Regions from separate parts of the Bradyrhizobium sp. SZCCHNS1022 genome, predicted to be linked through region 1. Evidence: predicted binding sites of a transcription regulator. Region 1 holds the regulator's gene; the other holds the start of a gene.
What was found. The regulator PhoB, encoded in region 1, activates phosphate uptake and scavenging genes when phosphate is short. The targets are predictions, from matches to a motif close to TGTCATNNANCTGTCAT.

Region 1 (9,406 bases):
GATCGGGAAACCGCCGCCGAGCGCTTTCGCCAGCGACATCACGTCGGGCTCGACCCCGAGCCAGCGATGCGCGAACAGCTCGCCGGTGCGGCCCATGCCAGTCTGCACCTCGTCGAACACGAGCAGCAGGCCGTGCGCGTTGCAGAGCTCGCGCAGGGCCTTGTAGAAGCCCAGCGGCGCGGTGCGCACGCCACCCTCACCTTGCACCGGCTCGATCAAGATGCCCGCGGTGTGCGGGCCGATCGCCTTCTTCACCGCTTCGAGATCGCCGAGCGGGACTTGGTCGAAACCATCCATCGGCGGGCCGAAGCCGTCGAGATATTTGGCCGAGCCGGTGGCCGCGAGCGTCGCCAGCGTGCGGCCGTGGAACGCGCCCTCGAACGTAACGATGCGGTAACGTTCCGGATGCCCCTTGGCGGCGTGATGCTTGCGCGTGATCTTGATCGCGCATTCCATCGCTTCGGCGCCGGAATTGGCGAAGAACACGTAGTCGGCGAAGCTCTGCTCGCACAGCCGCGCCGCAAGCCGCTCGCCGTCCGGGCTCTTGAACAGGTTCGACATGTGCCAGAGCTTGGTCGCCTGCTCCTGCAGCGCCTTCACCAAATGCGGATGCGCGTGACCCAGCGCATTCACGGCGACGCCGGAGGTGAAGTCGAGATAGCGCTCGCCATTGGTCGCGATCAGCCAGGCGCCCTCGCCGCGCTCGAAGGCGAGATCGATCCGGGCAAATACGGGGAGCAGATGCGACGCGACGTCCGTCATGGCTGATCACTTGAGCTGACGGGCCGGTCAAGACGCGCACGAGGAGGCGCAAAGCAGCGCCATCGCGCACCCGGGACCCGGCCCTGGAAAACAAAATGTGCCGCCTTTTCAAGGCGGCACGGACAACTATTGTATGCGCAGGACGTTCGCTGTCAACACGCGTGAGCCAGCCGCCTCAGCGCGGAACAGGTGGGGTTTCCGGTCGATGACAGTGCTAAGCGTTCCCGGTCCACATCGACGGAAGGTGTGGACGGTGGCCCCCGACTCTTGCGCGGGAGTCACGGCATATTGTAGCGTTTTTCGCATCGAGTACGACATCTCGTGCAGCAGGTCTGATCCTTAAGAGTTCGGTGGTTCGGCGTACACGTCCGGGCGCGCATCTCGCGCCCGGCGAGGGCTAAGGGATTCTGCGAGCAGGGATTTTCGTGAGTTTGGCACCGCAGCGCTGTCCCGAAACTGGCCAGCGAAACGCGAAGGGAAAGGTGCGATGACGGTATTGACCTGGTCAGACGATCGCGTCGAGCAGTTGAAAAAGCTCTGGGAGGCCGGACTGTCGGCCAGCCAGATCGCAGCGGAGCTCGGAAATGTGACGCGCAACGCCGTGATCGGCAAGGTCCACAGGCTCGGCCTCTCCGGTCGCGCCAAGAGCCCTGCCGCCGCCGCTCCGCGTCAGCGCAAGGCGCGCCCCGCTCAGCCGATGATGCGGGTGGCCCGCCCGGTGGCGCGCGGCAATACCGCGCTCGCCCAGGTGTTCGAGGTCGAGACGGAGCCCGATCCGATCACCTTCGACAATGTGGTGCCGATGAACCAGCGGCTGTCGCTGCTCGAGCTCCGCGAAGGCACCTGCCACTGGCCGGTCGGCGATCCCGCCAGCGCGGACTTCTTCTTCTGCGGCGGCAAGGCGCTGAACGGCCTGCCCTATTGCGCGCAGCATTCGCGCATCGCCTATCAGCCCGCGGCCGATCGCCGTCGTCACCCCGGCAAGAGCCCGGCACGTTGATCTGTTGCGCATCTTGGACGCGCTGTTAGCTCAGCCATCAGCTGTCGTCCCCGCGAACGCGGGGACCCATAACCACCGGCGGGCGTGGTTATGATGGATGTTAGCTACAGCTGCAGCTCTATCATCAGCATTTGCGGTTATGGGTACCGGCGTTCGCCGGGATGACGGCGGCGCACGTTGCAAGCGCGCTTGTCATGACAAAAAAGGCGGAGCCGAAGCTCCGCCTTTGATCGGTCGCTGTTTGTCGCTGCGCGATCGCCCTCAGCTCACGATTCCGCCTTCGCGAAGCGGTCGTCGAGCGCATAGCCCGCGCCACGCACGGTGCGGATCGGATCCTGTTCGCGTCCCGGATTGAGCAGCTTGCGCAAGCGTCCGATGTGCACGTCCACCGTACGCTCGTCGATGTAGATGTCGCGGCCCCAGACGCTGTCGAGCAGCTGCTCGCGGCTGAACACGCGGCCCGGATGTTCCAGGAAGAACTCGAGCAGCCGATATTCGGTCGGCCCGAGATCGATCGGCCGGCCGGAGCGGGCGACGCGGCGCTTCTCGCGATCGAGCTCGATGTCGCCATAGGCGAGCACGGTGGCGAGCCGTTCGGGGCTCGCGCGACGGAGCAGACCCTTCACGCGGGCCAACAGCTCGGGCACCGAGAACGGCTTGACGATGTAATCGTCCGCCCCGGTGGCGAGCCCGCGGACCCGCTCGCTCTCCTCACCGCGCGCCGTCAGCATGATGATCGGCAGCTGCTTGGTCTCGGGCCGGGCGCGCAGGCGCCGGCACAGCTCGATGCCGGACAGCCCCGGCAGCATCCAGTCCAGCACCACGAGATCGGGCACCCGTTCCTTCAGTCGCGTGTCGGCGTCGTCGCCGCGCGCAACCGTCTCGACCTCGTAACCTTCGGTCTCGAGATTGTAGCGCAGCAGCGTCGTCAGCGCTTCCTCGTCTTCCACAACCAGAATGCGCGCACTCATCGCTCAGCTTCTCTCTCAGTTTCCGGGGGCGGTGGCCGCGAAGGACGTCATGTCGCCCTTCGGACGCTTGTCGATCATCGGCTGGCCTTCGATCATGTAGAACACGGTTTCCGCGATGTTGGTCGCATGATCGCCGATCCGTTCGATGTTCTTGGCGCAGAACATCAGGTGAATGCAGAACGAGATGTTGCGGGGATCTTCCATCATGTAGGTGAGCAGCTCGCGGAACAGCGAGGTGCAGATGGCGTCGACCTCCTCGTCGCCCTTCCACACCGTCATCGCCGCCGGCAGATCGTGGGCGGCATAGGCGTCGAGCACCGACTTGACCTGCGACTGCACCAGGTCGGTCATGTGCTCCAAACCGCGGATCAGCTTCAAGGGATGGAAATCGCTCTCCAGCGCGGCGACGCGCTTGCCGATGTTCTTGGCGAGGTCGCCGATCCGCTCGAGGTCGGTCGCAACCCGCATCGCGCCGACGATCTCGCGCAGGTCCACCGCCATCGGCTGCCGGCGGGCGATGGTGAGCACCGCGCGCTCCTCGATCAGCCGCTGCAGACTGTCGATCTCGGCGTCCGTCTGGATCACCCGCTCGCCGAGCGCGACGTCGCGCCGCACCAGCGCGTCGACGGAATCCACGATCAGCCGCTCGGCCAAGCCGCCCATCTCCGCGACCAGCCGCGTCAGCTCCTGCAGGTCGCTGTCAAACGCCTTGACGGTATGTTCACTGGCCATCTCTATCTCCTCGGCAATGCCGTCGTAGTCCGGCGCGTCAATTCGGGTCTCGCTGCCTCAGCCAACTGCCCCTTGCCGACCGATGCAAGGGGTCCGTTTCCGGCATCAGCCGAAGCGGCCGGTGATGTAGTCCTGGGTCCGCCGATCGCTCGGCGAGGTGAAGATCTTGCTGGTATCGTCGAACTCGATCAGCTCGCCGAGATACATGAAGGCGGTCTTGTCGGAGACGCGGGCCGCCTGCTGCATGTTGTGGGTCACGATCGCGATCGTGTAGTTGTCCGACAGCTCCTGGATCAACTCCTCGACCTTGGCGGTCGAGATCGGATCGAGCGCCGAGCACGGCTCGTCGAACAGGATCACCTCGGGACGCACCGCAACGGTGCGGGCAATACAGAGACGCTGTTGCTGGCCGCCGGAAAGGCTCAGGCCCGAGGCGTTGAGCTTGTCCTTGACCTCGTTCCACAGCGCGCCGCCGCGCAACGCCTTCTCGACCCGGTCATCCATCTCGGATTTGGAGATCTTCTCATACAGGCGGATGCCGAAGGCGATGTTCTCGTAGATCGTCATCGGGAACGGCGTCGGCTTCTGGAACACCATGCCGACGCGCGCACGCAAGAGGTTCAGGTCGAGCTTGGGGTCGAGGATGTTGGTGTTGTCCAGCATCAGCTGGCCTTCGGCGCGCTGGCCCGGATACAGATCATACATCCGGTTGAAGATGCGCAGCAGCGTGGACTTGCCGCAGCCGGACGGTCCGATGAAGGCCGTCACCCGGTTGGTTCCGAGCGACAGGTTGATGTTCTTCAGCGCATGGTGATCGCCGTAATAAAAGTTCAGGTTCCGGACCGTCACCTTCGCCGGAGCGTCCGGCAAGGATTTGTTCGGAATGACGCCCGCCGGACTTGAGACGGAAACAGACATGTCGGTCATTTTGCGCTCCTCTCGGCGCCCAGAATGCGGGCCCCGATGTTCAGGGCAAGTACGGTCAAGGTAATCAAAAGGGCCCCGGTCCAGGCCAGCTGCTTCCAATAGGCATAGGGGCTCTGGACGAAGTTGTTGATGGTCACCGGCAGGTTGGCCATCGTGTGGGTAAGATCGAGGCTCCAGAACTGGTTCGACAACGCAGTGAACAGGAGCGGCGCGGTCTCGCCGGCCACGCGAGCGGTCGCCAGCAGGACGCCCGTGATCAAGCCGGAGCGCGCCGCGCGATAGGCGATGCGCCGGATCACCAGCGAACGCGGCAGGCCAAGTGCGGAGGCGGCCTCACGCAGCGGATTGGGCACCAGCAGCAGCATGTCCTCGGTGGTGCGCAGCACGACCGGAATCACGATCACGGCAAGCGCCAGACAGCCCGCGATGGCCGAGAAGCCGCCCATCGGAACCACGACCGCGCCATAGATGAACAGGCCGATGATGATGGATGGGGCAGAGAGCAGGATGTCGTTGATGAAACGGATCACCGAAGTCAACCGGTCATGGCGACCATACTCGGCGAGGTAGGTGCCGGCGAACAAGCCGAGTGGAGCACCGACGCCGACGCCGAAGACCGTCATGATGATCGAGCCTACGATGGCGTTGCGCAGGCCGCCGTCGCTCGATCCCGGCGGCGGCGTATCGGTCGCGAAGACCTGCACGGTCAGGCCAGCCAGGCCCTGGTAGAGCAGATCGATCAGGATCAGTGCGAGCCAGGTCACGCCGAACAGCGCGGCAAGCACGCACAGCGCACGGACGAAGATGTCCTTGCGGCGGCGGCGGCCATAGATCCGGTTGGCCGGATTGATGGGCGTATCGGTAGACGTCATGCGATCTCTCCTGCCCTATCCATCCGGCTTATTTTCCGGCCTTGGCTTCGAGCCGCAGCAGCATCAGGCGCGCGCCGGCGAGCACGAAGAAGGTGAGAACGAACAGCAACAGTCCGAGCAGAATCAGGGCCGACTGGTGCAAACCGTCGCTCTCCTGGAATTCCGATGCGATCGCCGCCGAGATCGTGGTGCCCGGCGCGAAGATCGACGAGGAGATGCGGAACGAGTTGCCGATGATGAACGTCACTGCCATGGTCTCGCCGAGCGCCCGGCCGAGCGCCAGCATGATGCCGCCGATGACGCCGACCCGGGTGTAAGGGATCACCACGCTGCGCACGACCTCCCAGGTGGTGCAGCCGACGCCATAGGCGGCCTCCTTCAAGACCGGCGGCACGGTCTTGAACACGTCCACCGAAATCGAAGTGATGAAGGGCAGCACCATGATGGCCAGGATCAGCGAGGCATTGAACAGGCTGAGATAGGACGGCGGCCCGGCGAAGATGTCCTGCAGGATCGGAATGTTGGCGCACAGGCTGATCATGAACGGCTGGAACGTGTAGGCCAGGAACGGCCCCAGCACGAAGAAGCCCCACATGCCGTAGATGATCGACGGGATGCCGGCGAGCAGCTCGATGGCGATGCCGATCGGGCGGCGCAGCCATTGCGGGCAGAGCTCGGTGAGGAAGATCGCAATGCCGAGACCGACCGGGATGGCGATCAGCATCGCGATAAAGGACGACACCAGCGTGCCGTAGATCGGTCCCAGCGCACCCAGCACGGGCGGATCGGCTGACGGCGCCCAGCGGCGCGTCCACAGGAACTCGAAGCCATATTCCTTCATTGCCGGCCAGGCGCCGATGATCAGTGACAGGATGATGCCGCCGAGGATGAGCAGCACCGAAATCGCCGACAGGCGGGTGATCCAGTAGAAGGTGACGTCGCCAAACTTGAAGGCGCTCAGCGCCCGGGCGCGGTCATAGGGTCCGGCGGCATCGCTGACAGTGCTTGCGTCGCTTTGAACGGCCATCTCTGCCAAGTCCGCCCCCTGTTTCTGATAGACCTGTACTTGCGTACTTGTACTTGCGCACTTGTGCTTGTGTACTCGCACTTCTGCACCAGCACCTGCGTCGTCGACGTCCCCTCTCCCACGCCGGGGAGAGGGGCCACATTCGAAGGAGCGGCTTAGCTCTTGATGTCGGACGACCAGGTCTTCTCGATCATCTTCACGACGTTGTCGGGCATCGGGATGTAGTCGAGCTCCTCAGCCATCTTGGCGCCCTTCTCGAACGACCACTTGAAGAACTTGATGGCTTCGGCGGAGGCCGCCTTGTCGGCCGGCTCCTTGTGCATCAGGATGAAGGTCGCCGCCGTCATCGGCCAGGACTTGTCGCCCGGCTGGTCGGCCAGGACAACGTAATAGCCCGGCGCATGGGCCCAATCCGCATTCGAGGCGGCGGCCTGGAACGCCTCCACGGTCGGCTGCACGGTCTTGCCGGCCTTGTTGATCATGCCGGTGTAGGTCAGCTTGTTCTGCTTGGCATAGGCATACTCGACATAGCCGATCGAGTTCTTGGTCTGGCTGATATTGCCGGACACGCCCTCATTGCCCTTGGCGCCGACGCCGGTCGGCCACTCCACGGCCGTGTTCGCGCCGATCTTGCTCTTCCACTCGGGGCTGACGTCGGAGAGATAGGTGGTGAAGTTGAAGGTAGTGCCCGAACCGTCCGAACGACGCACGACCGAGATCGCCTCGGACGGCAGCTTCACCTTCGGGTTCAGCTTCTTGATCGCCGCGTCGTCCCACTTGGTGATCTTGCCGAGGTAGATCTCGGCGAGGGTCGGACCGTCGAGCACCATCTCGCCCGGCTTCACGCCTTCGAGATTCACGACCGGGACGATGCCGCCCATCACCATCGGCCACTGGACCAGGCCGTCCTTCTCGAGCTGCTCGGCCTTCAGCGGCGCGTCGGTGGCGCCGAAGGTCACGGTCTTGGCCTGGATCTGCTTGATGCCGCCGCCGGAGCCGATCGACTGATAGTTCAGACCGTTGCCCGTCTCCTTCTTGTAGGCGTCAGCCCACTTGGAATAGATCGGGAACGGGAACGTCGCGCCCGCTCCGGTGATGTCGGCGGCAAAGGCCGACGTCGATGCGGCGACCAGGCCGGCAGCGACGATAGCTTTGAAGAAATTCATTGCTGGTCTCCCATTTGGGGAGCGAAGCGCCACGCGCGCCCGACTGCGCTCCCGCCGGCCCCTTTAAGGTGCCTCGTTGCCGCTTTTATAAAGGTTTGATGACAGTCGGATGACATGGATCAAACCATTGCAGCTACAGGCTTTTATGCCCCGAATGGCGGCTTTGGCTGGGGGAAACAGGCGGTGAAAGTTGCTCCATTTTTGGGCACACTTTCGATCAAAAGACGGCCGCGGTGGCGGTTAAGAATGTGTTTCACCAGCGATAATCCGAGCCCCGTCCCGCCCTGCGCGCGACTATCTCCGACATCAACCCGATAGAAGCGCTCGGTCAGCCGGGGCAGGTGCTCGGGCGCGATACCGGGGCCGAAGTCCCGCACCTTGACCCGGATTTCCGGGGTTCCCTCACCTGAGACTGCCGAGGTCAGCGACACAATGACGCGGCCGCCCGAGGCGCCGTATTTCAGGGCGTTCTCGATCAGATTCTCGAACAGGCGGAGCAGCTCCTCCCGGTCGCCGGCAATGGTGACGGGAGTCTCCGGCAGATCGATCTCGACCTTGACCTGACGCTCGCGTGCCAAGGGTTCGAGCCCGTCGGCCACCTGGTGGATGATCGGGATCAGGTCAACGGTCGCATCCGGCCGAACATGCGCGGAGAGCTCGACCCGGGACAGCGACAACAGATCGTCGATCAGGCGGGCCATTCGCCCGGCCTGGGTATGCATGATGCCGAGGAAGCGCTCACGCGCCCTGGGATCGTCCTTGGCCGGTCCCTGCAGGGTGTCGATGAAGCCGGACAGTGCCGCCAGCGGCGTACGAAGCTCATGACTTGCATTAGCGACAAAGTCGGCGCGCATCTCCTCGACCCGGCGCAGCGGCGTCAGGTCATGGAACGTCATCAGCATGCACTTCTCGGTGCCGCCGAAGGCGGTCGGAACCGGGACCGGCGTGATGATCAGCTCCATCCAGCGATCGACCGGCACATGGTCGTGATAGGTGGCGCGACGGGGCTCGGTGGTGGCAATGGCTTCCCGCAACGCCGTGATGATTTCGGGAGAGCGCAGCGCGAATTGAGCGAGCTCGTTCTTGCGCAGCGCCGGCGCCAGCTGCGCCGCCGCCTCATTGAGGTGGATGACACGACCGGCGCGGTCGAGCAGCACCACGGGATCGGGCATGCCGGCCACCACCGCATTGACGGCGGGGGCCTCCACGGGATTGCTGCCACGGAACACATCCTCCCGCGTTGTCACGGCGCTGTGCAGGCGCCAGGGCACCAGCGCAGCGGCGGCGATGCAGAGGAACACCGCAGCCGCCCGGAACGGCAGGAGCTCGTCGCGCAACACGAGCACGCCGAGCGCGAGCGCGGCCACCAGGAGGATGATTGCGGAGTGCCGGAGCCGGTCCGGCCAGGGCGAGAAGGCGGCCGGAGAAGACGGTGATGGACCGTCCAGTGCTATCGGGCTGTCGCTGTCAGATTTCTGCACCGCGTCCTGCAGCTCTCATTGAGGATTGGAGAAGCGATATCTGCGCTTCATCTGCGCGCCTCTTGACCAAGATTTTCCGGATCACTGTTCCCTCGGCCTGCGGAGCATCCCGCGGCCGGGTCACACGCCGGCATCCCTGTGCTCGGTCACATAAGCGGCTTCGTGCGCTCGTCCTGCTTCGAAGTGGAGGGCGGCCTGACGTAGCCGTTTGGACCGGGCACTGATGATAATCTCGCGAAACGTCAGCAAGATTACAGATATGACGAAGGGGGCGAGATAATAGAGCATTCGGAACAGCAGCATGCCGGCAAGCAGCTCCTCCCGGTCCATCTGCCAGAGCCCCACCAGCATGGCGGCATCGAACACGCCGAGCCCGCCTGGCGAATGGCTCGCAAATCCCAGGAGAGTCGCCGAAACGAAGATCACGGCGACCACGACGAAGCCGAGATTGGGCTCGTCCGGGACCAG
Region 2 (9,406 bases), on a different contig from region 1:
CGGCCGCAAATGCGGTCACGTCCACGGTGCCGTCTGCGATTTTCTCACGGATCTCGTCGTCATGAACGATCGCAAGCATCGCGACGCCGTCTTTCTTCTTGGCCGCGATCAGTTCGACCACGACAGCGCGATTTGCCGCATCGAGCGAGGCCGTCGGCTCATCGAGCAGGAGAATCGGCAGATCAGAAATGAAGCCGCGTGCGATATTGACGCGCTGCTGCTCGCCTCCTGAAAAGGTCGACGGCGGCAGGCTCCAGAGACGTTCGGGGATGTTGAGCCGCCGCAGCAACCGGCCAGCCTGTTCGCGGGCGTCGTCACGCGATGCTCCGCTCGCGATCAAGGGCTCGGCCACCACGTCGAGCGCCGGCACGCGTGGCACGGCGCGCAGGAACTGACTGACATAACCGATGGTCCGCCGGCGCGCCGTCAGGATCGCGCGCGGCTCTGCTGTCGCGAGGTCGAGCATCGCGCCCTCGTGCCGCACGGCGATACGGCCGCCATCGCAGCGGTAGTTGCAGAAGATCATCTTCAGGATCGACGACTTGCCGGCGCCGGACGGCCCGGACAGCACGACACACTCGCCCGCCTCGACCTGGAACGAGACACCGCGCACCACCGGCAGCCGCACGCCGCCCTGCAGGTGCATGGTGAAAGTCTTCTCTGCCTTCTCGATAGCAATCATCACGGTCATGGAAGCAGCCTTATGGAGGCAGGATCGAAGAGACGAGCAATTGGGTGTAAGGCTCGCGCGGATCGTCGAGCACCTGATCGGTCAACCCGGTTTCGATCACCCGCCCCTCCTTCATCACCATCACCCGATGCGACAGCAGACGCGCCACCGCGAGATCGTGGGTCACCACGATTGCCGCAAGGCCCAGCTCATTGACCAGGCTGCGCATCAGGTCAAGCAGGCGCGCCTGCACGGAGACATCGAGCCCGCCGGTCGGCTCGTCCATGAACACGAGCCGTGGCTCGGTGACGAGATTACGCGCGATCTGCAGCCGCTGGCGCATGCCACCCGAATAGGTACGCGGCGCATCGTCGATACGCGCGATATCGATCTCGACGCGCTGCAGCCAGGACGACGCTGTCTGGCGTATGCGGCCGTAATTGTTCCAGCCGACCGCCATCAGCCGTTCGCCGACATTGGCGCCGGCGGACACGGCCATGCGCAGGCCTTGCGCCGGATCCTGGTGGACATAACCCCAGTCGGTCCGGAATAGGAAACGACGTTCAGCTTCGCTCAAGGCTGCAAGGTCGCGCAGCACGCCATCGCGCATCCGGTATGAAACGCGGCCAGCACTCGGCCCAAGCTGCGCTGACAGCATCTGCAGCAGCGTCGACTTGCCGGAGCCTGATTCGCCGACGATCGCCAGCACCTCGCCCGGATACAGCGTGAAGGAGATATCGCGACAAGCGGCGAGCCGCCCATAAGTCTTGGCGAGCCCCTCCGCAACGAGGAGCGGCTGGTCCGAACTGCCGAACGCTTCAACCATGAGCGGTCTCCTTGTGGGGAGCAGCAGTCTGACTGCCGCGATGGCCCGCCGCCTGGCGATGCTCGCAATAGTCCGTATCGGAGCAGACGAACATGCGGCTGCCCTGGTCGTCGGTCACGATCTCGTCGAGATAGGAGTCCTCGGCGCCGCAGAGCGCACAAGGTGCGTCGAACTTGTAGCGCGTGAACGGATGGTCCTCGAAATCGAGCGACACGACAGACGTGTAAGGCGGGATTGCATAGATGCGCTTCTCGCGGCCGGCCCCGAACAGCTGCAGCGCCGGACAATTGTCCATCTTCGGATTGTCGAATTTCGGAGTTGGCGATGGATCCATGACGTAGCGCGCATTGACCTTGACCGGATAGGCGTAAGCCGTCGCGATATGGCCGAAGCGAGCGATATCCTCATAGAGCTTCACATGCATGAGGCCGTATTCCGCGAGCGCATGCATGCGCCTAGTCTCGGTCTCCCGCGGCTCCAGGAAGCGCAAGGGCTCGGGAATCGGCACCTGATAGACCAGCACCTGTCCGGCCCGCAGCGGCGCTTCGGGAATCCGATGCCGGGTCTGGATCACCGTCGCGGCCTCGGTCGAGGTCGTGGTGCCGACACCCGCGGTCTTGGCAAAGAATTTTCGGATCGAGATCGCATTGGTGGTGTCGTCCGATCCCTGGTCGATCACCTTGAGCACGTCATCGGGGCCGAGAATGGAGGCCGTGACCTGCACGCCGCCGGTGCCCCAACCATAGGGCATCGGCATTTCGCGGCTCGCGAACGGCACCTGATAGCCGGGAATGGCGATCGCCTTCAGGATCGCACGACGGATCATCCGCTTGGTCTGTTCGTCCAGATAGGCGAAATTATAAGTCGGCGCGTTCATTCAGCGGCCTCCTTCAAAGACGACGCGGCGTTCGCCTCCTCGAACTCCTTGCGCAGCTTGCGCAAGAGTCCGAGCTCGGACTGGAAGTCGACGTAATGCGGCAGCTTCAGATGTTCGACGAAACCGGTCGCCTGCACATTGTCAGAATGCGACATCACGAACTCCTCGTCCTGCGCCGGCGCAACGACGTCCTCACCGAGTTCGCGCGCCCTCAGAGCACGATCGACCAGTGCCATCGACATCGTCTTCCGCTCGCTCTGCCCGAAAGCAAGCCCATAGCCGCGGGTGAAGCACGGCGCCTCGGTCGCCGACCCCTTGAACTGGTTGACCATCTGACATTCGGTGAGTTCGAGCGAACCGAGCGGCACCGCGAAGCCGACCTCTTCGGCAAAGAGCTCCACCTCGACCTCGCCGAAGCGAATCTCCCCGGCGAACGGATGGTTGCGGCCATAGCCGCGCTGTGTCGAATAACCCAGTGCCAGCAAGAACCCCTCATCGCCGCGCGCGAGATTCTGCAAGCGGAGATCGCGCTCGGCCGGGAAACTGAGCGGCTCACGCGTGAGGTCACCGACCGCTGCATCGGCTTGCCCCCGGGGTGACGCCTCGATCAGTCCGTCGCGCCCGAGAATATCGGTCACGCGCGGAGTGGGCACATCGGGCGCTTCCGCCAGCGCCGGCGGATCCGGCTCGAAACCTTGCGCCAGCTGCGGATCGAGCAAACGATGCGTGTAATCGAAGGTCGGTCCAAGCACCTGCCCCCCTGGAATATCTTTGAAGGTCGAGGATACGCGCCGCTGCACCCGCATCGCGGCGGTGTCGACCGGCTCGGTCGCGCCGAATCGAGGCAAGGTTGCACGAAAGGCCCGCACCAGGAAGATCGCCTCGATCAGGTCGCCGCGCGCCTGCTTGATGGCGAGCGCTGCAAGCTCCCGGTCGTAAAGCGAGCCCTCGCCCATGACCCGGTCGACCGCCAGCCCCAGCTGTTCGGCGATCTGCGCCAACGAGATCTCCGGAACGTCGCGATCGCCACGCCGCTCATGCGCGAGCAGCCGGTGCGCGTTCTCGATGGCGCGTTCGCCGCCTTTGACCGCCACATACATGCATTAACCTCCCGCCGCGACCAGCCGCGTCGTACGTGGGATCGCCACCATGCTATCATCATGGACCAGCACGACATCGATACCGCGCGGAAACAGTGTTTCGTTGATCGCAAGCCGATCGAACAAATCCTCCGGCTCGATCTTGGCACGCAGCCTTGCCGTGCCGTCGATGCCGGGACCGCGCAACGTGTAATGACGCCCCTCGCCCAAATTCTCGGCCTGCAGGACCAGCGTCGTCGAGCGATCCGGATATTCCCCGCTACCGAGTGCAAACGACTCAAAGCCGGGTAGCGATGCGCCGTCCGTGACCAGCGCAAAAGCGGCATTCGCGACTGCGGCAACAACCGGCGCTCCGGCGTGGAATTTGAGCCAAGCCGCAATATCAGGCGCCGCCGCCAATTTCGGATCGAGCCAGACCGGCGTGTCATGATCGAACAAGGTCAGGGCGATCGCAGCAGCGGCGCGCGTCAGGCCGGTCGGCACGCCGACGTCGACGGTGACGCGCTGAATGCTGCCCGGCCGGGCCATCGCCTCCATAACGGCACGGAAGGTCGACTGCGCCGCGATGACCGGATCGGCAAAGCCCGCCGGAAGATCTGAGACCATGCCCATCATTCAACCCTCGCCGCGCACCATCGTGTAGAACTCGACCTTCGTCGCCGCCGCTTCGCGTGCGCTCTGCTGCCGCTCTGCGCGCACGCGTTCGCGCAACGGTGCGACCACCTGGGTTTCGACAGCGTCGGCATAGGCGTCCGCTTGGATCAGCGCATCGCACAGTGCGACCAGGCGCGCCTTCTTACCGTCGCGCCCGAGCACGTAGCCGAACCCGACTTCGCCGCTGGCAAGGCGTACCGCCGCGCGCGACACCGTAGCTTCGCCGAGATTGAAGGGCGCACCATCGCCGCCGGCACGGCCACGCACCATCACCAGCCCGCTCTCAGGCGTGCGCAGCTCCGCATGCGGCGGCAGTGCGATCGGCTGCAGGCGCTCGGCAATCTCAGCTGCCGGCACGTGCGCCAGTACCCGCATCGCGGCTTTGCGTCTGTCCTTCATCGCCTCTGCGCTCATCGTCTTATCAGTCTTGGTCTTCTCGGACTTGCCGGATCTAAGTTGTCTATGATATTAGACAACTTGATAGCGGCCGGCAATGACCGTTTCATGACATGCCTGTGATTTTCACGACCTCTGGCGGAACCCAGCGATGAGCATGCAGGATGCAGTTTCCGGGGTGGCCCTGTGGCGCCAGGTGGCGGACGGGATCGAACGCGATATCGCCGAAGGGCGCTTTGCCGCCGGCACGCGGCTGCCCGGCGAAACCGAGATCGCGGAGATCTATCGGGTGAACCGCCACACCGTGCGGCGAGCGCTCGCAGCCTTGGCCGAACGCGGCCTGGTGCGGGCGGCGCGTGGCAGCGGCACCTATGTCGAGGCCCCGCGCCTCGCCTACCCGCTCAGCTCGCGCACGCGCTTCTCGGAGAACGTCGGCGCCGGAGGCCGCGAGCCGCGCGGCCAGTTGATTGCAGCCTCGCAGGAGCCAGCCTCACGCGAACTCGCGCGCGAGCTCAAGCTCAGGACCGGCGCGCCCTTGGTGCGAATCGAGGCGCTGCGTTTGGCTGACAAGATCCCGATCTGCCTCAGCACCTCCTGGCTGTCGGCGGAACGCTTTCCCGATGCAGCCCGGATATTCGCCTCGACCCGCTCGATGACTGCCCTGCTCGCCCATTACGATATCCGCGACTATCGCCGCGGTTCGACGCGGATCACCGCCGCCATCGCTGAGGCCAGCGACGCGGCACGGCTTGACCTCGCGTTGGGGCGTCCTGTGTTGGTCGTCGATAGCACCGATATTGACGCGGACGGCACGCCGCTGATCACCAAGCGCTCGAGGTTTGCCGCCGAACGCGTCACCTTCGAGATCGCGAGCTGACCATCTACGCGATCGCGCGCCGTCCGATGATGGCGAAGCGCAGCTTACCTGAGATCCAGTCGATTGCGGCGACCGCCACCAGGATCATCAAGATCAGGAACGAAACCTTCTGCCATTCCAGCACGCGGATCTGCTCCGCAAGCTGCAAACCGATGCCGCCGGCGCCGACGATGCCGATGATCGTTGCCGAGCGGGTGTTGGATTCGATGAAATAGAGCACCTGCCCCGCAATCACGGGCAGCACTTGCGGTATCAGACCGAAGCGAACCTCGTGCAACGCGCTACCGCCGGCCGCGCGAATGCCCTCCACCTGTTTCCGGTCCGCCGCCTCGATCGCCTCCGAGAACAGCTTGCCGAGCGCGCCGAAGTCGGAGACTGCGATGGCAAGCACGCCGGCAAACGGCCCGAGCCCGACGACATTGATCCAGACCAGCGCCCAGATCAGTTGGTCGACGCCGCGGATCGTGTCGAACAGCCGACGGACCGGAAAGCGGAGGATCGCGGAAGGTATGACATTGCGCGCCGCGAGCAGGCTGATCGGCAACGCCACCAGCGCCGCCAGCGTCGTGCCCAACACTGCTATCGAGAGCGTCTCGCCGAGGGCCTTGAGGTAGAGAGGCAGAGACGCGCCCGGATCGGGCGGGAGCATCATCCTTGCGATCCAGCCGAGCTGGCCGAGCCCGGCCAGCATCCGGCTGGGTGAAAACTCCAGATCGACTAGGCCGAACACGAAGATGGCAAGCGTGAGCACCAACACCAGCGGTGTGGCGAGCCGCGCCGCCGCGGGCCGGTCGAAAACGTGCGGATAACGCCTGCGCAGATCTTGCGGATCCGGCCGTTCCAGAGCTGTCATGTGCGCGCCTCCGCGCCGAACAGCCTGGCACGCAGCCAGCCGGTGCCGATGTCGATCAGAAAGACGGTGAGGATGATCGTCAGCAGGATCGCGCTGACATCGGAATAGTAGAACTTGCGGATCGCGACCACGAGCTCCTGACCGATGCCGCCAGCACCGACGAAACCCATGACAGAGGCCTCGCGGACATTCATCTCGAAACGCAACAGCGTGTAGCTGACGAAGCCGGCGATGACCTGCGGCAGGACCGCGAAGCGCATGCAGGACAGCCAGCTCGCACCGGTCGAGCGAATACCTTCGACCGGCTTCATATCGGCGTTCTCCACCACTTCCGAAAACAGCTTGCCGAGCGCGCCGCTGGAATGAACGGCAATGGCGAGCACGCCGGGAATCGGCCCGAGACCAAAGGCGATGACGAAAATCAGTGCAAACACGATGGCCGGTACGGTGCGGGCGAATTCGAGCAGGCGACGCACGACAAAACGGAGCCAGGGAGCCGGCGACGTGTTTTCAGCGGCCAAGAAGTTGAGGCCGAACGCGAACACCATGCCCACCAAGGTGCCGACATAGCTGATCAACAGCGTCTCGCCGAGCAGCTTGAGCCATTTCTTCCAGCCCCAAAACCACTCTGGGAAATTGGTCCACACACGCTGCCCATCGTCCAGCGTGAAGATGCGATCGAAATAGCTGACGAAATTGCCGAAGTATGTGAAGAGCGTACGCAGATTGACCTCGGCACCGACACCTGCGGCGCCGAGCACGGCAGCAAACACCACAGCAGCCAGCGCAACACGGAGGCGCTTGCGTGCGACGGCCTTGCGGTAGGCCTCGTTGAGCGCGGCCAATTGCTGGCTGGGAAGTGTGGAAACCGCGACCGCCATCGAAGCTCGGACCTTCGCGCTCATGCGCTACGGAAAAAAGCCGGGTCGCATAGACCCGGCTTTTGACGGAGAACAGATCAGGACGCCTTCTTGCGCAGGCTGTCGACGAACTTGATCAGTTCGATGGTGGCATCCCAATCCTTGGTCGTGGCCGGATGGAAGCCCTGCTTCTGGCCGTCCGACAGCCGATCGAAGGCTGCCTTGTCCTTGGTCGGCGCATCGAAGAAGGCTTTGGCGATCGCGGCCTTGGCCTCTTCCGGAAGCTCCGAGTTGTAGGCGTACGGCCCGTTGATGATCAGGGCCGACTTATGGATGATGCGGAAATCGTCCTTCTTCATCGGCGAGCCATCGACATTCTTCAGCATGCCCTTGGTGAGCATCTGCGCCAGCGTCGAATCATTGTCGCTGGTCCACTGGTTGGCCGCGACGTCGACCGTGCCCTGAGCCAGCGCCAGCACTGCGTTTTCGTGGCTGCCGGTGAAGACGACCTTGCTGAAATAGCCCTCGGCGCTGCCGATACCCATCTTGTTGAGCTCGAAGCGCGGCACGTTGTTGCCGGAGGTCGAGTTCGGATCGACCAGGCCCAGGTTCTTGCCCTTGAGATCCTCGACCTTCTGATACGGGCTGCCCGCCTTGACGAAGAACACCGAGTAGTAACCGGTGCTGCCGTCCGCATTGATGTCGTTGGCGAAGGCATCGGTCTTGACGCCGGTCAGCCGCGCACGCGCGAACGAGGCGGAGCCGTAGCTGGCAATATGGATGTTGCCGGCGCGCTGTCCTTCGATGACCGCGGCATAGTCATTGGCGATGCGCAGCGTGACTTTCACGCCGAGTTCCTTGGACAGATAGCTGACGAACGGCGCCCAGCGCTCGGTGACGCCGGAGGCGTTCTCGGCCGGAACGACTGCGAAGGTCAGTTCCGGATACTTCGCCTTCCAATCCTCGGCGGAGGCGGAAGCCGTGAACGCCAGCGCGGCAACGCCCGCCAGAACGATACGACGATTGATCATGACGTGTCCTTTTTCTTGCAGTACTTGCAGTGAGACGTCTTGAACGCCGCACAATGCGGCAGCCAAGTTCGCAAAACTCTCGGTCAGGCCACGGCGGCTTGGCCGAGGGCTGGAGCGGTCGCGGCCGCCGCAGGACGCACCGCGTCCATCACTTCGTCGGCCTCGAGATCATACAATTCGCGCGCGATCTGAGGCGTGAGTGCCGCCGGCAGATCATCGAACACGACACGGCCGGTCGCCATGCCGATCAGGCGATCGCAATAGCCGCGCGCGAGATCGAGCGAGTGCAGATTGCAGATCACCGTGATGCCGAAATGCTTGTTGATGCGCAGAAGCGCATCCATCACGATCTTTGTGTTGCGCGGATCGAGCGAGGCGATCGGCTCGTCGGCGAGAATGAGTTCGGGCTCCTGCACCATGGCGCGCGCGATGGCGACGCGTTGCTGCTGGCCACCGGAGAGTTGGTCCGCGCGCTGGGCCGCGAGGCTGGCCATGTCGAACTGTTCGAGCGCCGAGAGCGCCACGGCAACATCTTGTGCCGGCCACTGCTGCGCCAGCGAGCGCCAGAATGGGATGTGCGCCAGCCGCCCCATGAAGCGTTATCGACTGCGGTTTTCGCGCCAAAACGACACGTCAAACCATCTACCACCAGCATTGGGTTCTCCGGACAGCTAGGACCGCACTCTCCGCTAGCGCCCGGATTCTACAGTTATGTGACAGCTCTGCTGCTGCACCGAACCGTCCACACGCCGGCAGCACACGTCACGCGCATGTCACCGCGATGTCATCACACTGATAGAAGACGACGCCCGCCGACGGTAAACGGAGAGTGATCGAGATGGCCGGAAAGATACTCGGGGTGGCTCCCACCATCGATTCCAGCGCCAAGGTTCAGGGCTCGACCTTGGGCGCCTATTGCGAAGTCGGCGCACGCACGATCCTGCTCGACGTCGCGATGGGCGACTACTCCTACGTAGTCAACGACTCCCAGATTACCTACACGAGCATCGGCAAGTTCTGCTCGATCGCAGCGATGACGCGGATCAATCCCGGCAATCATCCGATGCACCGCGCCACCCAGGCGCATTTCACTTATCGCGCCAGCGCTTATTTCTCCGGCGAAAACGACGAGGCCGAGTTCTTCGCCTGGCGGAAGGAGCACCACGTCAATATCGGTCACGATGTCTGGATCGGTCACGGCGCGATCGTGCTGCCCGGCCGCAACATCGGGACCGGCGCGGTGGTCGCGGCAGGGGCCATCG

Region 2: phnF (phosphonate metabolism transcriptional regulator PhnF) is a predicted target of PhoB. The motif match lies at 4,621-4,637, and genes of this name have one in related genera.

What each region holds. Positions count from the first base shown of each region.
Region 1 covers NZ_JAUETT010000001.1:158,381-167,786, forward strand. Annotated here, with positions in the region: gene QX071_RS00720 (aspartate aminotransferase family protein) at 1-762, opposite strand, end outside; gene QX071_RS00725 (GcrA family cell cycle regulator) at 1,250-1,762, shown strand; gene phoB (phosphate regulon transcriptional regulator PhoB) at 2,029-2,733, opposite strand; gene phoU (phosphate signaling complex protein PhoU) at 2,749-3,465, opposite strand; gene pstB (phosphate ABC transporter ATP-binding protein PstB) at 3,571-4,392, opposite strand; gene pstA (phosphate ABC transporter permease PstA) at 4,389-5,264, opposite strand; gene pstC (phosphate ABC transporter permease subunit PstC) at 5,293-6,291, opposite strand; gene pstS (phosphate ABC transporter substrate-binding protein PstS) at 6,447-7,457, opposite strand; gene QX071_RS00760 (ATP-binding protein) at 7,601-8,911, opposite strand; gene QX071_RS00765 (UPF0104 family protein) at 9,059-9,406, opposite strand, start outside.
Region 2 covers NZ_JAUETT010000003.1:353,040-362,445, forward strand. Annotated here, with positions in the region: gene phnL (phosphonate C-P lyase system protein PhnL) at 1-691, opposite strand, end outside; gene phnK (phosphonate C-P lyase system protein PhnK) at 702-1,496, opposite strand; gene QX071_RS21145 (alpha-D-ribose 1-methylphosphonate 5-phosphate C-P-lyase PhnJ) at 1,489-2,373, opposite strand; gene QX071_RS21150 (carbon-phosphorus lyase complex subunit PhnI) at 2,370-3,473, opposite strand; gene phnH (phosphonate C-P lyase system protein PhnH) at 3,477-4,085, opposite strand; gene phnG (phosphonate C-P lyase system protein PhnG) at 4,089-4,541, opposite strand; gene phnF (phosphonate metabolism transcriptional regulator PhnF) at 4,675-5,400, shown strand; gene phnE (phosphonate ABC transporter, permease protein PhnE) at 5,405-6,253, opposite strand; gene phnE (phosphonate ABC transporter, permease protein PhnE) at 6,250-7,134, opposite strand; gene phnD (phosphonate ABC transporter substrate-binding protein) at 7,212-8,144, opposite strand; partial or broken gene QX071_RS21185 (phosphonate ABC transporter ATP-binding protein) at 8,228-8,737, opposite strand; gene QX071_RS21190 (chloramphenicol acetyltransferase) at 8,983-9,406, shown strand, end outside.